2 linked regions of the Iamia sp. SCSIO 61187 genome follow. The protein of the gene in region 2 binds, or shares a complex with, the protein of the main gene of each other region. Links are inferred from orthologs where the notes say so. Each region holds a gene or a part of one and is shown on either strand. Other genes may lie near its edges. The genes, in order: uvrA and mfd.

Region 1 (3,737 bases), 1.5 Mb from region 2 along the record:
GTGGCCGAGGGGTTCGAGGGCGCCGATGCGGTGTTGATGCCCGAAAGACGCAACCGGATGCCGTTCGAAGCTGCGTGGGCTGATCGCAACCCGCCAGTGGACCCGACGCTCCTCGACTTCGAACGACCGCTGGGCACCCCGCGCTACGTCGAGAGCGCCAAGACGTCGGCTGAAGCCCTCCGTCTCGGCTCGAGGCACGAGCGTATCTGGGTCGTGTACCAGTACGTCTTCGCTCCCAGCAGGACCGCCTACCGAGCTGCTGTGGGATCAAGCACTCTGACCGAGGACTTCAGCGTGGTGGACCAGTGGACGTTCGATCGGGAGCTGAACATCGTGTTGTACGAGCGCGGCGCCGGCTGAGGGACGGTCAGCGACGTCCGGCGAGGAGCTCGCCGAGGAAGCGGCCGGTGTGGCTGTCATCCACCTCGGCGACGGCTTCGGGTGGGCCCTCGGCGACGACCCGCCCTCCCCCGCTGCCGCCCTCGGGTCCGAGGTCGATCAGCCAGTCGGCCGTCTTGATGACGTCGAGGTTGTGCTCGATGACCAGGACGGTGTTGCCCTGGTCGACCAGCCGGGAGAGAACGGTGAGGAGCCGCCGGATGTCCTCGAAGTGCAGGCCTGTCGTCGGCTCGTCGAGCAGGTAGATGGTGTGGCCCGTGGACCGCTTCGAAAGCTCCGACGCCAGCTTGATGCGCTGGGCCTCGCCGCCCGAGAGGGTGGGGGCCGGCTGTCCGAGGCGGATGTAGCCGAGGCCGACGTCGACGAGGGTCTGCATGTGGCGGGCGATGGCCGGCTGGTTGGCGAAGAACTCCAACGCCTCCTCGCATGGCAGGTCGAGCACCTCGGCCACGTTCTTGCCCTTGAAGGTGATGTCGAGGGTGTCGCGGTTGTAGCGGGCCCCCTTGCACACCTCGCAGGGCACGTAGACGTCGGGCAGGAAGTGCATCTCGATCTTGATGGTGCCGTCACCCGAGCACGTCTCGCAGCGCCCACCTTTGACGTTGAACGAGAACCGGCCGGGCAGGTAGCCCCGGACCTTGGCCTCCTGGGTCTGGGCGAACAGCTTGCGGATCGCGTCCCACACGCCGGTGTAGGTCGCCGGGTTCGACCGGGGAGTGCGGCCGATCGGTGACTGGTCGATGCTGATGACCTTGTCGAGCAGCTCGATGCCGTCGATCCGGCGGTGCCGACCCGGCGGGGTCTTGGCCCGGTAGATCTTCTGCATCAACGACCGCAGCAGGATGTCGTTGACGAGGGTCGACTTGCCCGACCCGGACACGCCGGTGACGGTGACGAAGAGCCCGAGCGGGATGTCGACGTCGACGCCGTCGAGGTTGTGCTCGCGGGCGCCCTTGATCTTGAGCCAGTCGCCGCTGGGGGCCCGTCGCTGCTCGGGGATCGGGATCGAGCGCGCCCCGGTGAGGTACTGGCCGGTGACGGATCGCTTGTTCTTCAGCAGCTGCTTGTAGGTGCCGGAGTGGACGATCGACCCGCCGTGCTCCCCCGCCCCGGGACCGACGTCGACCACGTGGTCGGCCACGGCGATCGTGTCCTCGTCGTGCTCGACGACGATCACGGTGTTGCCCAGCTGGCGCAACCGCAGGAGGGTCTCGATCAGGCGTCGGTTGTCGCGCTGGTGGAGGCCGATCGACGGCTCGTCGAGCACGTACAGCACGCCGACCAGGCCCGATCCGATCTGGCTGGCCAGCCGGATGCGCTGGGCCTCGCCGCCCGAGAGGGTGGCCGTGCCCCGGCCCAGCGACAGGTAGTCGAGGCCTACGTCGAGCAGGAACCCGAGCCGGGCCTTGACCTCCTTGAGGACGGCCTCGGAGATGAGGATCTCGCGCTCGGTGAGCTCAATCTCATCGACGACCGTGGCCAGCTCGCGGATGGAGAGCATCGACAGCTCGGCGATGTTCCGGCCGGCGACGGTGACGTTGACGGTGAAGGGGTTGAAGCGGGCGCCGTCGCACTCGGGGCACGGCACCTCGCGCATGTACCCCTCGAACTGCTCCCGCTGGGTGTCGCTGTCGGTGTCGGCGTGACGCCGCTGCAACCACGGGATCACACCCTCGTAGGCCGCCTTGTAGGTCCGCACCCGGCCGTAGCGGTTCTTGTAGCGGACCTCGACGCGCCCGATGCCCTTGCCGTCGAGGAGCGTGCGCTGCTGGGCCGCCTTCAGCTTCGACCACGGGACGTCGAGGGGGATGCCCTTCTCCTCGCCGACGGCCTCCAGGATGCGGTGGAACCAGGTGGCGTGGCCGCTCGACCACGGGTGGATGGCGCCCTCGGAGATGCTGAGGTCGGGGTCGGGGACGATCAGCTCGGGGTCGACCTCGAAGCGGGTGCCCAAGCCGTCGCAGCGGGGGCAGGCGCCGTAGGGCGTGTTGAACGAGAAGCTCCGGGTCGTGAGCTCCTCGAAGCTCTCACCGTCGACCGGGCAGGCCAGGTGCTGGCTGAAGGTCATCGACTCGGGCTCGTCCTCACCCTCGCGGGGGACGATCTGGACCTCGGCCACGCCCTCGGCCAGCCGCAGGGCGGTCTCCAGCGACTCGGTGAGGCGCCGCTCGATGCCGTCCCGCTTCACCAGACGGTCGATGACGATCTCGATCGTGTGGTTCTCGTACCGGGCCAGGTCGATCTTCTCCCCCAGCTCGACGACCTCGCCGTCGATGCGGGCCCGGGAGAAGCCCTGCTTGGCCAGGTCGGCCAGCATGGTCTCGTAGTTGCCCTTGCGACGCCGCACGACGGGGGCCAGCACCTGGAACCGCGTCCCCTCGGGCAGCTCGAGGATGCGGTCGACGATCTGCTGCGGCGTCTGCCGGGTGATGGCGGCACCGTGCGTCGGGCAGTGGGGCTGGCCGATGTTGGTGAACAGGAGGCCGAGGTACTTGAGGATCTCGGTGATGGTCCCGACCGTCGACCGGGGGTTTCGCGACGCCGACTTCTGGTCGATCGAGATCGCCGGCGACAGACCCTCGATGAAGTCCACGTCGGGCTTGTCCATCTGGCCCAGGAACTGCCGGGCGTAGGACGACAGCGACTCGACGTAGCGACGCTGGCCCTCGGCGTAGATCGTGTCGAACGCCAACGACGACTTCCCCGAGCCCGACAGCCCGGTGAAGACGATCAGCTTGTCGCGGGGAAGGTCGAGGTCGACACCCCGGAGGTTGTGCTCGCGAGCGCCGCGGATGACGAGGGTGTCCGACACGAAGGACCACTCTACCGGGCGCGCCAACCTGGCGAACGTCTGTACGTGGGCGAGGTCGGGCACCTCAGTGTCGCGACGATGGCGCCGATGATGCCCCATGACGGCGGCCCCGCCCCTCTGCGACGCCGAACCGGACACGGCCGTCGTGGCGCGCCCCGAGCGCTGGCGCCATGACCAGGTCGGGATGGCCATCGGGGCCGCCATGGCGATCGCGTTCTTCGTCCCCGGCTACCTCCGGTACGTCAACCGCTGGGCCGTCCTCGACCTGGCCTTGTTCGACCAGGCGGCCTGGCTGCTGTCCCAGGGACGGGCGCCGGAGCTCACCGTCCTCCGGGAGAACCTCTTCGGCGACCATGTCAGCGTCGTCGTGGTGGCGTTCGCCCCCCTCTACCGGATCGCGGCCACCCCGGTCTGGCTGATCGCAGCCCAGGCCATGGCCCTGGGATGCTCCGTCCCCGCCCTCCGAGCCCTCGCCCGCCAGATCGGCGGGAGCCAGGGCTGGGCGACGCTGGCGACCGTCGGCAGC
Region 2 (4,249 bases):
CCTGGGCCTCGGCCTCCTGGCGCTCCTCCTCGGTGGGCCGGGCCCCCTCGCGCTCGGCCAGCTCGGCCTGGAGGGTCTCGAGGACGAGGCTGGTCAGGATCTCCGACGCCGCGGCCAGCTGGTAGGTGTCCTCGCCGTCGCCCTCGATGAGGTCGGTGAGGCGGTCGCGGTCGGCCTCGACGTAGGCGCCCACGACCTGGTCGAGCCGGTCGGCCGAGATGTGGCGGTCCCCGACGCGGGCCGCCGACGGCCGCCCGGCGTTGCACGACGAGGCCGCCAGGACCAGGCCGACCACGGCGGCGCCGGTGGCGACGGCACGGAGCGGGCGGGGCAGGGCACGGGGACGCACGGCGGTCGATGGTAGGAGGTGCGCCGACCGGCCCCGCAGTCGCGTGCTCGCCCGCCGCCGCGTCGGTCCCCGCCCGCGGCTACTCCGGCGGGACGAGCTGGCGGAGGAGGTCGACGAGGGTGGCGGCCAGCGTCGGGGTCTTGGGGATGGGCAGGACGACCTGCTCCTGGTCCTCCTTGTAGACCGCCTTGGGGAACAGCCGGCGCAGCCGGATCTGCTGGCTCTGCTTGAGGACGAGGGGCGACACCCGGGCGGTGTGGGCCGGACCGCCGAACGCCGGGCCCTTGGTCACGTTGACCTCGCGGGCGCCGATGCGGTGGCACTCGGCGCGCAGGCGGGCGATCTCGAGCAGCTGGGCGGCGGGCTCGGGCACGGGCCCGTAGCGGTCCTCCCACTCGGCCCGGATGTCGTCGACCTCGGTCGGGGTCGTGACCGTGGCCAGCCGGCGGTAGGCCTCCAGGCGCAGGTCCTCGCGGGGCACGTAGGTGCTGGGGAGGTGGGCGTCGAGGGGCAGGTCCAGCTTCACCTCGGCCGGCTCGCGCCGCTCCTCGCCCTTGAGCTCGGCCACCGCCTCGCTCACCATCTGGACGTACAGGTCGTAGCCCACCGCCGCGATGTGGCCGGACTGGCCGGTGCCGAGGAGGGAGCCGGCGCCCCGGATCTCGAGGTCGCGCATGGCGATCCGGAAACCCGACCCCAGCTCGGTGGCCTCGCCGATCGTCTTCAGCCGCTCGTAGGCCTCCTCCGACAGGGACATGTCGCGGGGGTGGAACAGGTAGGCGTAGGCCCGCTGCCCGGCCCGGCCGACCCGACCCCGCAGCTGGTGCAGCTGGCCCAGGCCGAGGCGGTCGGCCCGGTCGACCACCAGGGTGTTCACCGTGGGCATGTCGATGCCCGACTCGATGATCGTCGTGCACACCAGGACGTCGAAGCGGCCCTCCCAGAAGTCGTAGACGACCTGCTCGAGGGTGCCCTCGTCCATCTGCCCGTGGGCGACGGCGATGCGGGCCTCGGGCACCAGGTCCCGCAGCTCGGCCGCCTTCTTCTCGATGTCGCGGACCCGGTTGTGGACGAAGAAGACCTGGCCCTCGCGCAGCAGCTCGCGCCGGATGGCCTCGGAGATGGCCCGCTCGTCCTCCTCGCCGACGTAGGTGAGGATCGGCTGGCGCTCGGCCGGCGGGGTGTGGAGGAGGGTGAGGTCGCGGATGCCGGTGAGGCTCATCTCGAGCGTCCGGGGGATCGGCGTGGCCGACAGGGTGAGGACGTCGAGGTTGGCCTTGATCGCCTTGATCTGCTCCTTGTGCTTGACCCCGAAGCGCTGCTCCTCGTCGACCACGAGCAGCCCCAGGTCCTTGAACTCGATGTCCTGGGACAGGAGGCGGTGGGTGCCGACCACCAGGTCGACCTCGCCGGTGCGGAGCCCGGCCATGACCTCCTTGGCCTGGCCGGCGGTGAGGAAGCGGCTCAGCACCTCGACCCGCACCGGGTAGCCCGAGAAGCGGTCGCTGAAGGTCTGGAAGTGCTGCTGGGCGAGCAGGGTCGTCGGGACCAGGATCGCCACCTGCTTGCCCTCCTGCACGGCCTTGAACGCGGCCCGCAGGGCGACCTCGGTCTTGCCGAAGCCGACGTCGCCGCACACCAGGCGGTCCATGGGCCGCTCGGCCTGCATGTCGGCCTTGACCTCCTCGATGGCGACGAGCTGGTCGGGGGTCTCCCGGTGCGGGAAGCTCTCCTCCATCTCCCGCTGCCAGGGGGTGTCCTCGGGGTAGGCGTAGCCGGGCGTGCTGAGGCGCTTCTGGTAGAGGACCACCAGCTCCTGGGCGATGTGGCTGACCTCGGCCCGGACCTTGGCCTTGGCCTTCTGCCACTCGCCCCCGCCGAGGCGGCTGGGCTTCGGGTCCTCGCCGCCGGTGTAGTGGCGGACGGCGTCGATCTGGTCCGACGGGACGTAGAGCTTGTCGTTCCCCCGGTACTCGAGCAGGAGGTAGTCGCGCTCGACCCCGCCGATGGTGCGGGTGACCATGCCGCCGTAGCGGGCCACGCCGTGCTGGTGGTGGACGACGTAGGAGCCGGGGCGCAGGTCGTCGAAGAAGCCGGCGGTGTCGCGCTTGCGGCTGCGCGGGGCCCGGTGGGGCCGACGGCGCCCGGTGAGGTCGACCTCGGCGAGCACCGCGACCCCAGCGCCGGGGAGCACGACGCCGCGGTCGAGCGGCGCCACCCGGACCTCGATCTCGAGCTCCTGGCCGCGGAGGACGTCGGCCATGCGGCCGGCGCTGGCCTCGGTGTCGGCTGCGCCGACGACGCGGACGCCGCTGCGGACCACGTCCCGGACCTGGCCGAGCAGGCCGGCGCCGTCACCGACGCCGGGGTGCCACCCGATGCTCTGCACGACGGGCGTGTCGGGCGAGTCGGCCACGTTGACGACGGTCCAGGCCGGGACGGTCGTATGCGAGAGCAGGCGGTCGTACGGGAGGTGGAGGGCGGGGATGTCGGTGCTGTCGGGGACGTCCCAGGTGCTGCGGGCCAGGTGCCGGGCCAGGTCCGACTCCTCGCCGATGATGTCCTCGGCCCGGTCCCGCATGCGCCGGGGCTCGACCAGGAGGACCAGGGCGCCGGCGTCTCCGTCGTCCTCGCCGGTGGGGAGCAGGTCGAGCAGCACGTGCTCGCGGTCGGTGAGCCACGGCAGCCACGACTCCATGCCGTCGAAGACCAGGCCCTCGGCCAGCCGCTCCCACTGCTCGCGCCCCCACGGCTGCGTGGCGATCAGCTTCTCGGCCCGCGCCCGGACCTCGGCGGTGGGCATGACCTCGCGGCACGGGAAGATCGCCGCCGCCGGCACCGGGTCGGTCGACCGCTGGTCGGTGATGGAGAACTCGGTCAGGCGGTCGACCTCGTCGCCCCACAGGTCGATGCGGATGGGGCGGTCCTCGGTCGAGGGGAAGACGTCGACGATCGACCCCCGCACGGCCACCTCGCCCCGGGCCTCGACCTGCGGCTCGCGGCGGTAGCCGGCGGCCACCAGCCAGGCGGCGACCTCGTCCCGGTCGACCTGCTGGCCGGGACGGATGATCAGCGGCTCGACCTCGTCGACGTGCGGGCCCAGCCGCTGCACCAGGGCCCGGATGGGGGCCACGACCACCTTGGGCGCCTGGCGGGGGTTCCGCAGGCGCCACGCCACCCGCATGCGGTGGCCCATGGTCTCGACGTTGGGGCTGACCCGCTCGAACGGCAGCGTCTCCCACGCCGGGAACAGCTCGACCTTGTCCCGGCCGAGGAAGGCGCCCAGGTCGTGGGTCAGCCGCTCGGCCTCGCCGGTGGTGGGCACGGCGACGAGGATCGGCGTCCGGGTGCCCCCGGCCAGGTGGGCGATGGTCAGCGGTCGAGCCGCCTCGGTCACGGCCAGGTGGGCCCGGTTCCGCCCCCGGACGCCCGCCAGCCCCGGCTCGGCGGCCAGCCGCGCCGGCAGGTCGCCCAGGGGGGCGGCGGCGGTGGGGCTCGGGGCGGCAGCGGTGCGGGTGCTCACGGGCAGGGGCCTTCGGGCTCGGTGGGACGCGACGGAACGCCGGGATCCGGCGCTGACCGGGTCCCGTGCGGACGGCCCAACCTACCGGCGCCCGGCCGCCCGCCGGCCCGCCCCGCCCAACTTCGTCCGGAACCCTGCCGAGGAGGGGGACTTCCGGACAAAGGTCGCGGGGCTCGACCGAGACGGCGGTCACGATGGCCGCGATGACGCCGGACCCGATCTTCGCCCACCCCCGCCTGGCGGACGTGTACGACGACCTCGATCCCGACCGGTCGGACCTCGACGCCTACGTGGCCATCGTCGAGGAGCTCGGCGCCCGGTCGGTGCTCGACGTCGGCTGCGGCACGGGCGCGCTGGCGGTGCTGCTGGCCGGGCGG

What was found.
Region 1: the proteins of mfd (region 2) and uvrA are in contact, whole or in part, in a crystal structure (PDB 4DFC), measured with the Escherichia coli proteins. The link is inferred for Iamia sp. SCSIO 61187 from one-to-one orthologs.

Annotation. Positions count from the first base shown.
Region 1 is NZ_CP050948.1:2,800,571-2,804,307, forward strand. Bases 168-3,601 are described here. They hold uvrA (excinuclease ABC subunit UvrA), read right to left. Parts: upstream 3,212-3,601; coding sequence 368-3,211; downstream 168-367. Other genes in these bases: HC251_RS13345 (hypothetical protein), read left to right, coding at 168-360; HC251_RS13355 (DUF2079 domain-containing protein), read left to right, coding at 3,309-3,601. Outside these bases: more of HC251_RS13345, read left to right, coding at 1-167; more of HC251_RS13355, read left to right, coding at 3,602-3,737. UniProt on the Escherichia coli protein: The UvrABC repair system catalyzes the recognition and processing of DNA lesions. UvrA is an ATPase and a DNA-binding protein. A damage recognition complex composed of 2 UvrA and 2 UvrB subunits scans DNA for abnormalities.
Region 2 is NZ_CP050948.1:1,316,166-1,320,414, reverse strand. What follows is about bases 229-4,174. They hold mfd (transcription-repair coupling factor), read right to left. Parts: upstream 3,873-4,174; coding sequence 429-3,872; downstream 229-428. Other genes in these bases: HC251_RS06460 (class I SAM-dependent methyltransferase), read left to right, coding at 4,076-4,174; HC251_RS06470 (hypothetical protein), read right to left, coding at 229-349. Outside these bases: more of HC251_RS06470, read right to left, coding at 1-228; more of HC251_RS06460, read left to right, coding at 4,175-4,249. UniProt on the Escherichia coli protein: Couples transcription and DNA repair by recognizing RNA polymerase (RNAP) stalled at DNA lesions. Mediates ATP-dependent release of RNAP and its truncated transcript from the DNA, and recruitment of nucleotide excision repair machinery to the damaged site.